4 regions of the Cupriavidus sp. FW306-1B-F12B genome follow, and region 3 is predicted to be linked to each of the others. Evidence: predicted binding sites of a transcription regulator. Region 3 holds the regulator's gene; each other region holds the start of a gene.

Region 1 (4,143 bases), on a different contig from region 3:
CAGCACCGCGGCCACGTGGCGCTGCCACGGTTCGGCCAGTGAGGCGGGGTCGGGCACCACGCCGGCCTGCACCAGCGCGGCGTCGCCCGCGTCGGACTCGAACAGCTCACCGCTGAACATCCACAGGTCGTCGAACGCATCCTGCATGCGGCGGTGGCTCTCTTCGCTGCCGTCGCCCAGGCGCACCACCAGGTCGGCACTGCGGCGCACGTGGTAGGTCACTTCCTTGAGCGACTTGGCGGCGATCTCGGCGATGCGGGCATCGGTCGAGCGCTGCAGCCCGTCGAGCAGGAAGTAGTGCCAGGTGTCGAACAGGAACTGCCGTGCCAGCGTATCGGCATAGCTGCCGTTGGGCTGCTCCACCAGCAGCGGGTTGCGGAACTGGTGGGCGTCGCGCAGGTAGGCCAGCTGGTCGGCGCTGCGGCCGGCGCCCTCCACTTCCGCGGCGTAGCCCAGCCACAGCCGGGTCTGGCCGATCAGGTCGAGCGCGACATTGGTCAGCGCGATGTCCTCTTCCAGCGCGGGGCCGCGGCCGCACCATTCCGACAGGCGCTGGCCGAGGACCAGCGTGGAGTCGCCGAGGCGCAGCAGGTATTCGAGCTTGTGGTTGTCCATCATGCGGGCCGTATCAGATGTGCTTGACGGCTTCCGGCATCGGGAAGAACGTCGGGTGGCGGTAGACCTTGCTGTTGGCCGGCTCGAACAGCGGGCCCTTGTCGCCGGGGCTGCTGGCGACCACATCGCCGGCCTTCACCACCCAGACGCTGACGCCCTCGTTGCGGCGCGTATAGACGTCACGCGCGTTGTTGATCGCCATTTCGCCGTCCGGCGCGTGCAGGCTGCCCACGTGCTTGTGGGCCAGGCCGTGCTGGCTGCGGATAAAGATCTCCCAAAGCGGCCACTCTTTCATGGCAACCTCCTGTGTCATTGCGTTGGATGGATGGCGGCGCCGCGCGCCGCGGTGTCAGGCGGCGGCGCGCTGCGCCTGCTTGTCGGCGTGGGTCACCAGGGCGTCGCGGAACCACGCGCCCTCTTCCCAGGCCTTGACGCGGCTGCGCAGGCGGTCGCGGTTGCAGGGGCCGTTGCCCTGGATGACGTTGTAGAACTCGGACCAGTCGATCTCGCCGAAGTCATAGTGGCCGCGCTCCTCGTTCCACTTCAGCTCGGGATCCGGAATGGTCAGGCCCAGGTACTCGGCCTGCGGCACGGTCTGGTCGACCATCTTCTGGCGCAGCTCGTCATTGGAGAACAGCTTGATGCGCCATTGCATGGATTGCGCGCTGTTGGGCGAATCGCCGTCGGACGGGCCGAACATCATCAGCGCCGGCCACCACCAGCGGTTGAGCGCGTCCTGCGCCATCTGCTTCTGCTCGGGGGTGCCGTTGCACAGCGACAGCAGGATGTCGTAGCCCTGGCGCTGGTGGAACGACTCTTCCTTGCACACGCGCACCATGGCGCGCGCATAGGGCCCGAACGAGCAGCGGCACAGCGGCACCTGGTTGATGATGGCCGAGCCGTCGACCAGCCAGCCGATCATGCCGATATCGGCCCAGCTCAGCGTCGGGTAGTTGAAGATGCTGGAATACTTGGCCTTGCCGGTGTGCAGGTCGCCCAGCATCTGGTCGCGCGACACGCCCAGGGTTTCGGCCGCGCTGTAGAGATACAGGCCATGGCCGGCCTCATCCTGGATCTTGGCCAGCAAGACTGCCTTGCGCTCCAGCGTCGGCGCGCGGGTGACCCAGTTGCCTTCCGGCAGCTGGCCCACGATTTCCGAATGCGCATGCTGCGAGATCTGGCGGACCAGGGTCTTGCGATAGGCCTCGGGCATCCAGTCCTTGGCCTCGATCTTGATCCCGGCATCGACGCGCGCCTGGAACTCACGCTCCTGCGGCTCCATTTCTTCCATGGCGCGAAGCCTCGTCGCTCCTGTCTCCACCAGCTGTGCGTACATCCTTTGCTCCGCTCTTGGTTGCTCTGAATCGGGGTCTTGACCTGCATCAACATCGTCAGTTGCAACGGATGGTAGTGATACAATTTGATTCAATCAATCTGCATTTGTGTATCACTTCAGGGAGCAGGCCGATGGCGACGCCAGGCACCGATCCGGTTTCTCCGCGCGTGGCGCGGCTGGCACGCGGGCTGAAGCTGGGCGCCAATTCCATGCTGGTGACCTTGTTCGGCGATGTGGTGGCGCCGCGGCCCCAGGCAATCTGGCTGGGCAGCCTGATCCGGCTGGCGGCGCCGTTCGGCATCAATGACCGGCTGGTGCGAACCGCCACCTTCCGCCTGACCGCCGACGACTGGCTGGCCGCGACCAGGATCGGGCGGCGCAGCTACTACGGGCTGTCAGAAGCCGGTTTGCAGCGTGTACTGCACGCCGGCAAGCGCATCTACGCGGGTGAGGCATCCGAATGGGACGGCCGCTGGACCCTGGTGATGGTGCGCGGTGACGTACGCGCCACGGTCCGGCAGAAGCTGAAGCGGGAATTGCTGTGGGAGGGCTTCGGCGCCATCGCGCCAGGGGTGATGGCCCACCCCAATGCGGACCTCGCCTCGCTGCGCGAAATCGTCCAGGCCGCACGCGCGCAGGACGATGTGGCGGTGATGGAGGCAAGCAGCCTTGACGCGTTTTCCATCCGGCCGCTGCAGGCGCTGATGCACCAGACCTTCAAGCTTGGCGACGTGGCCGCCGCCTGGCAGGCACTGCTGCGCCGCTTTACGCCGCTGGCCGGAGAGGCCGCCGGGCTTGCTCCGGCCGATGCCTTCTTCGTGCGGACGCTGCTGGTGCACGAATACCGGCGCGTGCTGCTGCGCGATCCCAACCTGCCCGAGGCGATGCTGCCGCAAGACTGGCCCGGCCGCACCGCGCGCGGCTTGTGCCACACCCTGTATGGGGCGCTGCTCGACGCCAGCGAAGACTACCTGCACCGCGTGGTGGAAGTAGCGGACGGTTCGCTGCAGGATGCCAACCGGAGCCTGCGCCTGCGCTTTGGGGCCGGCGCGCAGGCGGCCAACGGCAATTAACCGGGCAACCGGGTAATCCCGGCTGCGCAACTGCGCAAATGGCTTGCGCCGGGTTTCGCGCAGAATGAACTCGCCAGCTTCAGGAAGTTGCGAGGACGGCTAGTCATGATCCTCACGAGTGGCTTCCGTGTGCGTCCGCCCAGGCCCGATTTCGCGTTCTTTGCAGAATCCGGATAACGGCAAGGATGCTCCCGCACCGATACTCACTCCAACGTTCATGACTCAGCCCGCAGCCTTCCGATGCCAGCCATTTTCTGCCCTCTTTCCTTCCGTCCGCCGAAATCCCGCGCCATCGGTCTTGCCCTGGTACTGGGCCGCACGGTTGTCAGGGTCGCGCCCTGTTCGAGGGAGTGCCACTGACGGCGTGACGCCTTGAAGTTCTTGGCCGATCCATTGGTGGCCACGCCGAAAAATGCAAATCTTTGTCAAGAATCATCGAATTTAGGAATCGTCCCATAGTATTTGCGCTTTTGTCGGGGTAGCGTCTTCGGCTACCCCGCGCCTTGTCGTTGGCTGAAGCGTCGCTGTGCGCGGACCTGGTGGCTTTCACTGGAGCATCGCCCATGCACACTTTTCCACCGACTATTTCCTTTAAGACACGACGATATGGCATCGTGGCCGCCTTGCTGGCCGGCTTCGCGCTGGCGCTCGCCGGCTGCGCCAGCTACGGCGACTGGCTCGAAGATGCCAAGCCGAAATCAAAATTGATCGCGGGTGACGCCCAATCCCTGAACTACACCCCGTACTACATTCACTCCTTCAACGTGACGGGGCCAAATGGTGTTGGCGGCGGTGGCTCCAATATCGTCCCCGCTTACCCGGACGGTCGTCCGTCCTCGGGTGGTGTGCGCTGCTGCATTAGTTTCCCACGCCAATGGCAGCCAGAGCTACGCGTCACCGTGCGCTGGCTGGTGGAAAAGGTCAAGGACGGCAAAACCCCGGGCTACTGGTACAAGGCCGAGAACGTGCGGATTCCTCAGTACGATGGCAAGGAAACCTATGGATCTTTTGCCATTTTCCTGCCCGGTGATCGTGTCCGCCTCATGGTCCGCGATGGAACGACCAGCCCCGAAGACAAGTTACCCGACGACAGCCCCTTCATTGCTCAAGGCGTGCGCG
Region 2 (4,143 bases), on a different contig from region 3:
CCTCAGTTGCCGCGGACAATGCATCTGTTCGAATGCAAGATTGTTGATCTGGATGTCTTTCGGATTGCCGCTGGCACAGATCAGCAAGGCAGGGATTTCAAGCTGCCGCAGGGTTGCGCTGGCCGCGAGATCCAGCCGCCCCGCAACACAGGCTACGGCGCTGAGTTGCGTCGCGCCGCACGCGGCCGAGCGCAGGGCTGCCGCCGCTGCGGTGCCGGTACTTAGCAGGCCCACAGGCAAGCTTGCGCAGGGCGTCCCGGTACGCAGGAAGCTCAAAGTCTGGTCCAGTCTTGCCACCAGCTCATCGACCTCCGATTCCGGTGCGTCGTCGACGCGGCTGTCAGGCTGCAGGTCCACGAGCATGGTGGCGAATCCTTTCGCGCGCAGCTTGCGTGCCAGGTAATGGCTTCGGGCTGCACGGCGTTGCGCGCCACCGGCATACACCATCACCGCGACGCCGGCCGGGTTCGGCGCCGTTTCGAGCATGGCCCGCAGCCGAGTGGTCTGATACGGAATCAGCATCGCCTTGCTCAACGACGGCACGCCCGCCACCGCACCTGGCCGGGCGTGGGTCTGGGGTTGCGCTGGCGGTATCCCTGTTAACTGCCGGACGCGGTCGTCGCTGACCAGCTGGAACTCATGATAGAAGTGCGAGAGGTTCTCGATGCGGTCCGGGGTATCCAGGCAAATGACTTCGTCGGCAAGCGCGCGGACCCGGTCCAGCCCGGCTGGGGTGGCGATCGGGAGCGCGCATATGAGCCGGGCAGGGTGCCGCTTGCGCAGGCTGGCGAGGGCCGCATACATCGTTGCGCCGCTCACCAGGCCGTCATCCACGACGATCACCACGCGACCGCCCGGATCCGCCGGCTTGCGAACCGGCGTATACACGGCGCGCTGCCTGCGAAGCTGGTCGAACTGGGCATCACGCTGGCTGTCGGCGCCGCCACTTGCGTCCATTGCGTCCGTGCACCATGTCGCGCCAGAGTCGTCCAGTGCTACGCCAGGAACGATCCTGCGCGCCATCACCAGGTCGAAGTCAGCGCCCAGTGCGTCGGCCACGACGCGCCCGACCGGCACGCCGCCGCGCGGAATCGCCAGCACCAGGGCACCGGTTCCCCGATACGCGCGCAACGCCCAGGCGAGCTCTGAGCCCGCATGCTCACGTGCCTGAAAACGTGTCTGGTAACGGCTCATCGAACTATCTGCCAGGGATCTATTGACGGAGTTTCAGGACGACGGCGCCGGTAAGCCGGCCCTCGCGCAGGTCGGCCAGTGCTTCGTTGGCCTGCTCCAGCGGATACGCGGTGGTGTGCGTATGCAGCGGGGTCCGGGCGGCGATATCCATCAGCGCGAAGCCGTCGGCACGCGTGAGGTTGGCTACGGAACACAGGCGCCTTTCTTCCCAAAGCAGCTGGTAAGGCATGCTTGGGATATCGCTCATATGAATTCCGCCGCAGACCACGATGCCACCCTTGTCCACGGCGCGCAGCGCCTTGGGCACCAGCGCGCCCACCGGGGCGAAAATCAGCGCGGCGTCCAGCGGCACGGGCGACTCGAGGTCGCTCGCGCCGGCCCAGCACGCGCCGGATTGATAGGCGAGTTGCTGGGCGCCTGCGTCGCCCGTGCGGGTGAAGGCGTAGACTTCGCGGCCTTGCGCCACCGCGATCTGCGTCACCAGGTGGGCGGCGGCGCCAAAGCCGTAGATGCCGACGCGCTGCGCATGGCTGGCTGCGCCCGCCATGCGCAGCGTCCGGTAGCCGATCAGGCCGGCGCAGAGTAGTGGTGCGGCGTGTTCGTCATCGTAGCCGGGCGGAATCCGGAAACAATAGCCGCTGTCGGCAACAACGTACTCCGCATAGCCGCCATCGCGGGTATAGCCGGTGAACAACGGTGCGTCGCAAAGATTCTCGTGATGACGCAGGCAGTAGCGACAATGGCCACAGCTATGTCCGAGCCAGGGCACACCGACGCGGTCGCCCGGCTTGAAGGCGGTGACACCGGCGCCGCACAAATCCACCCGTCCGACGATTTCATGTCCCGGGATGAGCACCGGCTTGGGATGGCGCAGGTCGCCGTCGGCGATATGCAGGTCGGTCCGGCACACCCCGCAAGCCCCCACTGCAATGCGAAGTTCGCCGGGCCCCGGTTCGGGAACCGGCAAGTGGTGGAGGCGCAGCGGCAGGCCTGCGCCCTCGAAGACCATCGCACGCATGGTTTGGTGGGGCATGGCGCGCCTAACCTTCGACTTCGCTGCGGACCAGGAGCACAGGCTTGCTGGTCTTGGCAAGCACGCCTTCCGACACGCTGCCCATCAGCAGGCGCCGGACGCCGCGGCGGCCGTGGGTGCCAAGCACGATCAGGTCGGCATTCCACGCATCGGCTTCGGTGACAATGGTCAACGAGATCCGGCCGGGCGCCACCGGCTTTTCATCCAGTTTCACCGAATTGCGCACGCCTGCTTCGCTGAGCCTGGCTGAGGCGGCATCCAGCGCCTTGCGGCCGTGCGCGGTGATGTTGTCGACCAGTTCCTTGGGGTTGAAGTAACTGGCCTCGAAGAACACATCGCTGTCGTCTACCACGAACAACGCCTTGACCTCGGCCCCGGTTGCCTTGGCGATGATGATGGCCTGGCTCAGTGCCAGGTCGGAAGAACGGCTGCCATCGACGGCGAGCAGGATGCGCTGGTACATGATGGATCTCCTGAAGGGCAAGGGTGTGTTCGACGTTGCGATGCGCTGCATTCAGCGTAGGCGCCGGCCTCGATAAGCGCTTGATATAGGTCAACCCGAAGGGGCAGGCGCCGCGAGAAATTGACCGCAGACAGAAGTGATGGCCGCATGGCTTGACGGGTTTTCATACCTTTGTTCGCAGTAGCCTCCACCGCACATGAGGACGAACTTGAGCCATGTCGCCGCATGCTGGCCCGTTGATCCGGGTCAAGCGCCGCTCGGCCTTGCTGCCTAGACTGGTCTGTAGTTGAGGGTGAGGGCGATCATGGCTTACGACAGCATCCTGGTGCATCTGGACAGCAATCCGCAGGCACGGCAGCGGCTCGAAGTGGCGGGGCGACTTGCGGCGGCCAGCCAGTGCCGGCTGATCGGCATGTACGCCGGTTTCATTCCCGATCCTGCCTGGTTCTACCTCATGGAAGGCGCGCAGCAATATGTCGCGGACGATCTGGCCCGGCGCAAGCAGGTCAGGGAAGACGTCCGCGCGCAGTTTCTGGCTGCAACCCAGGCCATGCCGGTGCGCGCGGAGTGGCGCGCCGCGGAGCAGGGGACGGTGGCATCGGTGCTGCGCGAGGCCCGCGAGGCCGGCCTGGTCGTTGCCGGCCAGTACGACCCCGGCAATACCGAAGGGCCGGTGGCCCGGCAACTGCTGGAATCGCTGCTGCTGGAGACCGGCCGACCGACGCTCGTGGTGCCGTGCGCGGGCACGTTTCCAACGCTGGGTACGCGCGTGATCGTGGCGTGGAATGGCAGCCGCGAGGCGGCGCGGGCGCTTCACGACGCCGTGCCGCTGATGGCCGGCGCGCAGGCGCGCATTCTTTGCGCACAGACCGCGGCCAAGGAGGCAAGAGCCGACGCCACCCCGGTCGGCCACGCCGCACGCGTGCTGGAGCGCCACGGCGTCGCCGTGGAAATCGAACACGGTCCTGGTGGGGCTGACCTGACCATCGGCGAACTCATCCTTTCGCGCGCGGCGGATTTCGATGCCGACCTGATTGTGATGGGTGCCTACGGACACGGTCGCATGCGGGAACTGGTGCTGGGCGGTGTCACGCGTACGCTGCTTGACTCAATGACCGCACCGGTGCTGTTTTCACGATGATGCAAGGTCAAACCAAAGAGTGGAATCACGTCATGGACTTCAGAACCATCCTTGTCGACCTGAGCGAAGATGCTGCACGGTCCGCACGCATTGAAACGGCAGCACGGCTTGCCGAAAAGTCCGGCGGCAGCGTGGTCGGACTGACGGCAACAGGAACGCACCTGGAGCCGTTTCGTGGGGCGGGCGAAGAAGCCGGGCAATACGGCGTGCTTGCCGCGAACCATTTACACAAGCTGGCTGCGGCTCACAGGAACGCACTCGAAACGCTGACCGGGCAAGTGTCGCCGGCCATTCCCACCCGGCACATCGTTG
Region 3 (4,143 bases):
TGTCTGGGGTTTGTCCAACACTGGGGGCGGAGCCGGGCAATGACCGACGACTCATGTGAGCGGGCGCTGGCAGCTCGCGGGAGAGCATGCCCATGAACGCACCCGGGACCGAAGAAATGGCCCGGGCGGCCGACCTGCAACGGTCGGCCGCTGCGCCGGGCGAGACCTCTGACGAAACGCTCTACGAGGTCCGCCGCAAGATCTACCCGCGCTCGGTGACGGGCGCCTTCTCCAGCTGGCGGGTCTGGCTGGTGATCCTGACCCAGCTGATCTACTACGGCACGCCCTGGCTCCAATGGAATGACCGCCAGGCCGTGCTGTTTGACCTTGGCGAGCGCAAGTTCTACATCTTCGGGCTGGTGCTGTGGCCGCAGGACGTCATCTACCTGGCGGTGCTGCTGGTCATCTCGGCGCTGGCGCTGTTCCTGTTCACGGCGATCGCGGGGCGGCTGTTCTGCGGCTATGCCTGTCCGCAGACGGTCTACACCGAGATCTTCATGTGGATCGAGCGGCGGGTCGAAGGCGACCGCATCGCCCGCATCCGGCTCGACGGCGATCCGTGGAGCCTGCGCAAGTTCCGTCTCAAGGCGACCAAGCACTTCCTGTGGGTGCTGATTGCGCTCTGGACCGGCTTTACCTTCATCGGCTATTTCGCACCGATCCGCGAACTGGGCGGCGAGGTGCTCAGCCTGTCGCTGGGGCCGTGGCAGTCGTTCTGGATGCTGTTCTACGCGTTCGCCACCTGGGGCAATGCGGGCTTCATGCGCGAGCAGGTGTGCAAGTACATGTGCCCGTATGCGCGCTTCCAGAGCGTGATGGTGGATCGCGATACCTATGTCGTGACCTACGACGTCGGCCGCGGCGAGCCGCGCGGCAGCCGGTCGCGCAAGACCGACCACCACAAGGCGGGGCTTGGCGACTGCGTCAACTGCAGCATCTGCGTGCAGGTGTGCCCGACGGGCATCGATATCCGCGACGGCCTGCAGTACGAGTGCATCGGCTGCGGCGCCTGCATCGACGCCTGCGACCAGGTCATGGACAAGATGGCATATCCGCGCGGCCTGATCCGGTACACCTCGGAAAACGCGATGCGCAAGGGCTTGTCCGCGGCGGCATCGCGCAAGCGCCTGCTGCGCCCGCGCGTCGTTATCTATTCCGTGATCTGGGTGGCACTGCTGGCCGGGTTCATGGCTTCGATCGCGCTGCGCACGCCGCTGAAGGTCGACATCATCCGCGACCGTGGTGCGCTCGGCCGTGAAGTGGAAGGCCGCTGGATCGAGAATGTCTATCGCCTGCAGCTGATCAACACCACCGAAGCGCCGATGCAGATCAGCGTGCGCGCCGACAGCGACGAATTGAAGAACCTGACGGTGGAATACGACAAGCAGGCCGAATCGCTGGCGCCGACGTCCAACCGGTTGCTGCCGATCCGGATCCGCGTGCCGATCGAGGCCGCGGCGCAGGGCACGCACAAGATCAACGTGACAGTGACGAGCGAAGGCACGGAGCGGGGGCATGCCGAAATCCGGCAATCCACCAGTTTCATCGTGCCGCGCGATTTGTGAAGCTAGTCGTCAAGATGAAGGGGGACAAGATGAGTCAGCAAGGCAATCCGTGGTGGAAGGAGCCGTGGCCGTGGCTGTTGATGAGCGGCCCGCTGGTGGCGATGGTGGCGTGCGGCGTGACAATCTGGCTGGCATCCGCGCATCCGGACATGCCGGTGCAGGGTGCAACGCGCCATGGCCTGGTGGTCGAGAAGGTCGACGCCGCGCCGCCCAAGGCTGCCGCTGTGAGGCAGCCATGAGGTTGCGCTGGCTGATGTGGGTACTCTGGCCGGCGTTCCTGATGGCTGGGTTTGCGACCGCGACGGTGTTTTCGGTGGTGGATCCCGGTGACCTGAGCTTCTTCGGCCAGCCGATCGAAGCGTCCCGCGAATCGGTCTACACCATCGGCTTCCTGATGGCCTGGGTGTTCTGCGCGTTGTCCAGCGGACTGACGCTCTACACCATGCCGACGCGGCTCAGCGATACCGACGAACTGGAGTAAGCGGGCTGCCGTGAGGCCTGCGCTGTCATGGCCGGATGCGGCCATGACAGCGCCTTGGCCGCTTAGCAGGAGCGGCTGTAGAGTTGCTTGATGCCGTCGATGTCCACGAGCTTGACGTGGCGCTGGCGAATCTGGATCAGGCCGGCTTCGGCAAAGCGAGAGAACAGGCGGCTGACGGTTTCGAGCTTCAGGCCCAGGTAGCTGCCGATCTCTTCGCGGCTCATGCGCATCACGAACTCGGACGCCGAATAGCCGCGCGCCGACAGGCGCTCAGAGAGGTTGATCAGGAAGGCGGCAAGGCGTTCCTCGGCGCGCATCGAGCCCAGCGTGACCAGCATCAGTTGGTCATGCGTGATTTCCTTGCCCATCAGGCGCAGGAACTGCTGCTGCAGCGACGGCAGGTCTGCCGACAGCGATTGCAACTCGCTCATGCGGACCACGCAGACTTCGGTGTCCTCCAGCGCGGCGGCATCGGAGGCATGCTGCATCTCGCCCAGCCCGTCGAGACCGACAATTTCGCCGGGCAGGTGGAAGCCGGTAATCTGCGAGCGGCCGTCTTCAGTGGTGACGTGGGTCTTGAGCGTGCCAAAGCGCACGGCATAGACCGCGGTGAGCGGATCGCCCATGCGATACAGGGTTTCACCCTTGTGCACACGGATGCGTTCCTGAACCAGCGTGTCCATCTTGGCAAGGTCTTGCTGCGACATGCCGACCGGAAGGCACAGCTGCCCCATCGCACAGGTGGAGCAGCGGGGTGACATCTCGGTAATGGGAATGGAGGTGAGCAATTGGAACCTGCTAGAAATGGCAGCGAGGGCGCGATAAGGACATTTTACCGTGCGATGTGATGTGGTAGGGAGTGAGAATTGACATTTGGCGTACTGATCAGCGTTTTTCTGCTGGCTTTGCTGGGCGGGGTCCACTGCGCTGCCATGTGCGGCGGCGTGGCGCTGGCCGTGGAGCAACGCCGCGGGGCGGCGGCCACGATCAGTCTTGTGCCCAGCCGTGCCGCCTGGCTGGGCGAGTTGCTGATAATGCACCTGGGCCGGATCTCGACCTATATGCTGCTTGGGGCCGCGCTGGGCGCGGTCGGTGCTTCGGCGTGGAAGCAGGACTATCTGCCGGTGCAGCGCTGGCTGTTCGGCGCAGGCAGCGTCATGCTGCTATGGTCGGGCTGGCGGTTGCTGCGCGGCAACACTTTTACCGTCGACTGGCTGGAGCGGCTGGCGGCGCGTGCCGGCGCAACGGTGGCGCGCCGGCTGGCTGGCGTGGCACGCGGCATGCCGTCGTTTGTGCGCGCACGCGGCGGCCTGGCGCGGCGATATGGCGTGGGCCTGGCGTGGGGACTGGTGCCGTGCGGCATGGTCTATGGGGCGCTCACGCTGGCGCTGCTGGCGGGAAATGCGGCGTCCGGCGCACTCGTGATGGGCGTGTTCGGGCTCGGCACACTGCCTAACCTGCTGGTGCTCTCCGGCCTGTCGGGCTATTTGCGTACGCTGTCGCGACGTCCCGGCGTGCGCCTGGGTGCCGGCCTGGCGGTGATGGCGTTCGGCGGCCTTGGCATTGCGCGAGCGGTGCTGTTGCCACATTCGCTGGCCGAGCATGGATTCTGCCTGGTGTTCTGAGGCGCCGGCGCCGCGCGGGCAACGGATGATGGTTGCAGGCGGGGGCGGGAATGCCATACAATCGCCAACATTGCGGTATCGCGCGGCGTCTTGTGAGCCGCGGTAAGCAGCGGGCGAGCAGCGCCAGGCGGCCTTCATACCAGAAGGCGAGTTCAGGGCAGGGGAAGCGGAAGGTTTTCGATGCCCGTCCCGTCCCCAAAGTCCATCCGGTTCAAAAGATCTGGTTCAAAAGTCCGGCTGGCACTGCGGTGTTGGCGATGCCGGCCTTGCTCCCGATACCCGTTTTTCTTGCGTCCGAGGCCTTCAGTTCGCTGACAGCGACGTCCGATATGTGCGGACGCGCTACGCAAGAGGTTCGCTGGCTGGCCCATAACGGCATGCGAACGATCTCCTGCCGGAACGCCCGGCAACTCGATGCAAAGATAGGGAAGTGCACGGCTTGGATGCAGCAGGTATCCGGCTAGCTGCGCAA
Region 4 (4,143 bases), on a different contig from region 3:
GCAGCGCGCAAATAGCAACAGACCCAAGTCAGGCAAGGGCCGCAGCCAGCACGGGCGGCCCGGATGGGGCCGGACAGCGGTCAGCGAGTGACCAAGACCGGGCCAGAATAAGCAAGCCGAGCGTAAGCGGCCAGAAGGTTTCCTGCAAAACTGAGAGTTCTGTATGAGCGACGTCCACAACGAACACGACGAACACGAGTCTCCCATCAAAACCCCGAAGCAGCTGATCGCAGTTGTGATCGCGGCTTTCCTGGTGCCGATCATCGTGATCATTCTGCTGGTCAACTTTGTCGGACACGGCTCGACTGAAAGCGCCGGCGCCGCCACCACGGCGGAAGCCGTCAACGACCGCATCAAGCCGGTCGCCTCGCTCGAAATCAAGGATCCCAATGCGCCGCGCGTCTTCAAGACGGGCGAGCAGGTCTACAAGGAAATCTGCGCCGCGTGCCACGCCACCGGCGCAGCGGGTGCACCCAAGTACGCCAACGCTGGCGACTGGACCGCGCGCATCGGCCAGGGCTTTGACGGCCTGATGAAGTCGGTGATAAACGGCAAGGGCGCGATGGCCGCGCGCGCCGGCACCACGCCGGACGACTACGCCGACTACGAACTGGCCCGTGCCGTGGTCTACATGGCCGACGCCGGCGGCGCCAAGTTCCCGGAACCGGCTGCCCCGGCTGCCGCCGCGCTGGCGACCGCCGCAGCCCCTGATGCCGCCGCCGGTCCGGCCGCCGCTGCCGCGCCTGCACCGGCCGCTGCAGCGGCCCCGGCAGCCGCTGCCGCCGCACCTGCTGCTGCGCCGGCCGCCTCGGCCGACGTGGGCAAGAAGGTCTACGAGCAGGTCTGCGCCGCCTGCCACGCCGCCGGCGTGGCAGGTGCGCCCAAGTTCGGCGACAAGGCCGCCTGGGCGCCGCGCCTGAAGGAAGGCATGGACGCGGTCCACAACTTTGCGCTCAAGGGCAAGGGCGTGATGCCGCCCAAGGGTGGCTACGCCGGCCCGGACGCGGACGTGATCGCCGCTTCGGACTACATGGCCAACGCCGCCAAGTAAGTCCGCCTGCTGCAAACGAAAAGCCCGCGCATATTGCGCGGGCTTTTTTTCGTCCGTACCGCCTGCGCGGCCGCTACACCACGCGCGAGTACCGCGCCCGCGGCACGAAGCGCACCGGCTGCGCGCCATCGTTGGCGGCAACGGCCTGGGCACCGGTGTCCGCGGGCCGCGCGGCGTCCTCGCGCAGGTAGTGGTCGAACACCATCGCCACGCGCCGCACCAGCAACCGGCCCAGCGGCGTCACGGTGATGCGTTCCGGCGCGCATTGCACCAGCCCGTCAGCGCCCAGTGCAGCAAGGTCGGCCAGTTCCGGCGCAAAGGCCGTGCCGAAGCGGATGCCGTGGCGCGCTTCCAGCGCCGGGATATCGAGCACCCCATTGCACATCAGGTCGCCGATGATCTCGCGCCGCAGGTGGTCGTCGACGCTCATCGCCACGCCGCGCGCCAGCGGCAGGCGGCCGTGGTCGAGCGCGCCGTAGTACTCGTCCAGCGTGCGCGCATTTTGCACGTAGCGCCCCGCGATCGCGCCGATCGCGGAAATGCCGAGCCCGACCTGGTCGTAGCCGGCGTGCGTTGAGTAACCCTGGAAGTTGCGCTGCAGCCGCCCTTCGCGCTGGGCCACGGCGAGGTCGTCGTCGGGCAGCGCGAAATGGTCCATGCCGATATAAACGTAGCCCTCGGCGGTCAGCCGCTCGATGGTGGAGACCAGGATGTCGAGCTTCTCGCCGGCGGGCGGCAAGGCGTTTTCGTCGATGCGGCGTTGCGGCTTGAACACATGCGGCAGGTGCGCGTAGCTATAGACCGAGAGCCGGTCGGGACGCAGCGCCAGCACCTGCTCGATGGTGCGGCCAAAGCGCGCCGCGGTCTGGTGCGGCAGGCCGTAGATCAGGTCCAGGCTGACCGAGCGGAAACCCAGCGTGCGTGCGGCATCCACCACGGCGCGGGTCTCTTCGAACGGCTGGATGCGATGGATGGCCTGCTGGACCTCGGGATCGAAATCCTGCACGCCCAGGCTGACGCGGTTGAAGCCCAGCTCGGCCAGCAGCGCAATGCGGGCGTGGTCGACGCGGCGCGGATCGATCTCGATCGAATGCTCGCCCTCGGCCGCCAGCTCGAAATGCTCATGCAGCAGCGCCATCACGCGGCGCATCTCGCCGGGGTCGAGGAAGGTCGGCGTGCCCCCGCCCCAGTGCGACTGCAGCACCTGGCGGCGCGGCCCGAGCCGGTCTGCCACCAGCGCCATCTCGCGGCCCAGGTAGTTGACGTAGCGGGCGCTGCGGCCATGGTCGCGCGTGATGATCTTGTTGCAGCCGCAGTAGTAGCAGATGTTCTCGCAGAACGGGATATGCAGGTACAGCGACAGCGGCGCCGGCGCGTCGGCGCGGCAGGCGGCGAGTGCGTCGTGGTACAGCGACAGGTCGGGCCCGTTGCGGAAGCGGTCGGCCGTCGGGTACGAGGTATAGCGCGGGCCGTTGCCGTCGATGCGGCCGGCCAGCGCGCGGAAGTCGGACAGTGCGCGGCGGTCGGGCGCAGGGAAAGTCATGGCAGACGGGATCATGGGGGCGCGGGGGTATGGGTGTATGACGGCCCATCGTAGGGCCGCACCGCCGCTGGCGCGTTGACCGCCGTCAAGCGCGGGCATTGGACCTGCGGGCGGCGGGCGTCACATTGGTGTCATGTGTGGCGGATACGCTGCGCGCCACCGCCGGCCCGCGCGTCACCTGCCCCTGCAATGCCAACTCCCGACCAGACATCAACGCATCCGCCGTACCCACCGCTGCGCAGCCACCTGGCAGCACCGGCCCGGCACCGGCGCCGCCTGCTTGCCGCCGCCGGCGCGGCCCTGGCCCTGCCCGCCTGGCCAGCTCTGTCGCAGACGCAGGCGCGCCGCACGGTCGTGGTCGGCCACCTGCTCGACCGCGGCGGCGCGCAAGCCGACCTTGCGCGCGACTACCTGGCCGGGGCCAAGGTCATGTTCGATGCTGTCAACGCCGGCAACGGCCCGGTGCGCATCGCGCACGTGGTCCGTGACGCCGATCCCGACCCGCGCCGCGCGCTGGCGCAGGCGGTGTCGCTGGCCGATACCGAACGCGCCGAGCTGCTGTTCGGCCCGGGCGACCGGCTGTTGCCGGCGCTGGCGGCATCGGCCGAGCTGGGCCGGCGCGGCGTGCAGATCGTGGCGCCGCTGTCGGGGCTTGCGCTGGCGGCCGACAACGTCTGGTTCACCCGTGCCGACTACCAGGCCGAACTGGACGCGGCGGTACGCCAGCTGCGCAGCTACGGCCTGACCAGCATCGCGCTGGCCCTGGCGCCGGACTTCGCCGCCCCGTCGCTGGCCCGGCTGGAGGCGCAGACCGGGACGCGCGCAGTGCCGCTCGACGCCAATCCCGAGGCCGCCGCCCGGCGCATCGCCGCCACTCGCCCGGGCGCGGTGATCGTGGCGGGCGATACCCTTGCCTACGCCGGGCTGGGCCGCGCGCTGGCGGTGCAGGGCTGGTACGGTTTCCTGGTCGGGCTGTCGTCGGTCAGCGCCACCGCCGCGCGCGAGATCCTGGGCGCTGGCTACAACGGCGGCATGGTGCTGACCCAGGTCGCGCCCGGGCCGCAACAGGCAACGCTGCGGGTGGTGAAGGAACACGTGGCGCGCATGAAGCAATACCTGGATGAGCCGCCGTCGCCGGCCACGCTGGCTGGCTATATCGGCGCGGCATGGCTGGCGCGCGCGCTGGCCGGCCTGCGCGGCAGCGGCGCGGCCGAGATGCGGCGGGCACTGCAGGGGCGCGTGGACGTGGGCGATTTCCCGCTCGACTTCACGCACGGGCAGCGCGGCTCGCAGTACGTCACGCTGGCGGCGTCAGCCGCGCGGTAGGGACAGGCGCGCGCGCAGGCCGCCTTCGGGGCGGTTGCTCAGGGTCAGCTCGCCGCCATGGCGCGCGGCAATGTCGACCGCGATCGACAACCCCATGCCGACCCCGCCGGTGGCGCGGCTGCGCGAGGATTCGACGCGGTCGAACGGCGCGAGCAGCACAGCCGCCATACTAGGCATGCCTGCACCCCGCGTCTTGTCAGCCTGGTAGGCCTTTGTATCGGGA

Evidence for each region. Region 3 encodes FNR, which switches genes on or off when oxygen is low (the NO sensors DNR and NnrR bind a similar motif). Its sites were predicted from a motif close to TTGATNNNNATCAA; they were not measured.
Region 1: paaA (1,2-phenylacetyl-CoA epoxidase subunit PaaA) is a predicted target of FNR. The motif match lies at 1,988-2,001, and genes of this name have one in related genera.
Region 2: AC3WLE_RS01050 (universal stress protein) is a predicted target of FNR. The motif match lies at 2,771-2,784, and genes of this name have one in related genera.
Region 4: hemN (oxygen-independent coproporphyrinogen III oxidase) is a predicted target of FNR. The motif match lies at 2,670-2,683, and genes of this name have one in related genera.

Annotation. Positions count from the first base shown of each region.
Region 1 is NZ_JBYSXC010000001.1:300,055-304,197, reverse strand. Features, by position in the region: gene paaC (1,2-phenylacetyl-CoA epoxidase subunit PaaC) at 1-618, opposite strand, end outside; gene paaB (1,2-phenylacetyl-CoA epoxidase subunit PaaB) at 629-910, opposite strand; gene paaA (1,2-phenylacetyl-CoA epoxidase subunit PaaA) at 965-1,951, opposite strand; gene paaX (phenylacetic acid degradation operon negative regulatory protein PaaX) at 2,083-3,024, shown strand; gene AC3WLE_RS01290 (DUF3304 domain-containing protein) at 3,588-4,143, shown strand, end outside.
Region 2 is NZ_JBYSXC010000001.1:241,401-245,543, forward strand. Features, by position in the region: gene AC3WLE_RS01040 (phosphoribosyltransferase) at 1-1,194, opposite strand, end outside; gene AC3WLE_RS01045 (zinc-dependent alcohol dehydrogenase family protein) at 1,214-2,227, opposite strand; gene AC3WLE_RS01050 (universal stress protein) at 2,235-2,690, opposite strand; gene AC3WLE_RS01055 (universal stress protein) at 2,995-3,831, shown strand; gene AC3WLE_RS01060 (universal stress protein) at 3,864-4,143, shown strand, end outside.
Region 3 is NZ_JBYSXC010000018.1:89,237-93,379, reverse strand. Features, by position in the region: gene ccoP (cytochrome-c oxidase, cbb3-type subunit III) at 1-43, shown strand, start outside; gene ccoG (cytochrome c oxidase accessory protein CcoG) at 93-1,565, shown strand; gene AC3WLE_RS26165 (hypothetical protein) at 1,595-1,804, shown strand; gene AC3WLE_RS26160 (hypothetical protein) at 1,801-2,046, shown strand; gene fnr (fumarate/nitrate reduction transcriptional regulator Fnr) at 2,109-2,834, opposite strand; gene AC3WLE_RS26150 (sulfite exporter TauE/SafE family protein) at 2,913-3,671, shown strand.
Region 4 is NZ_JBYSXC010000007.1:62,220-66,362, forward strand. Features, by position in the region: gene AC3WLE_RS13965 (c-type cytochrome) at 164-1,051, shown strand; gene hemN (oxygen-independent coproporphyrinogen III oxidase) at 1,125-2,594, opposite strand; gene AC3WLE_RS13975 (ABC transporter substrate-binding protein) at 2,784-3,920, shown strand; partial or broken gene AC3WLE_RS13980 (ATP-binding protein) at 3,906-4,076, opposite strand.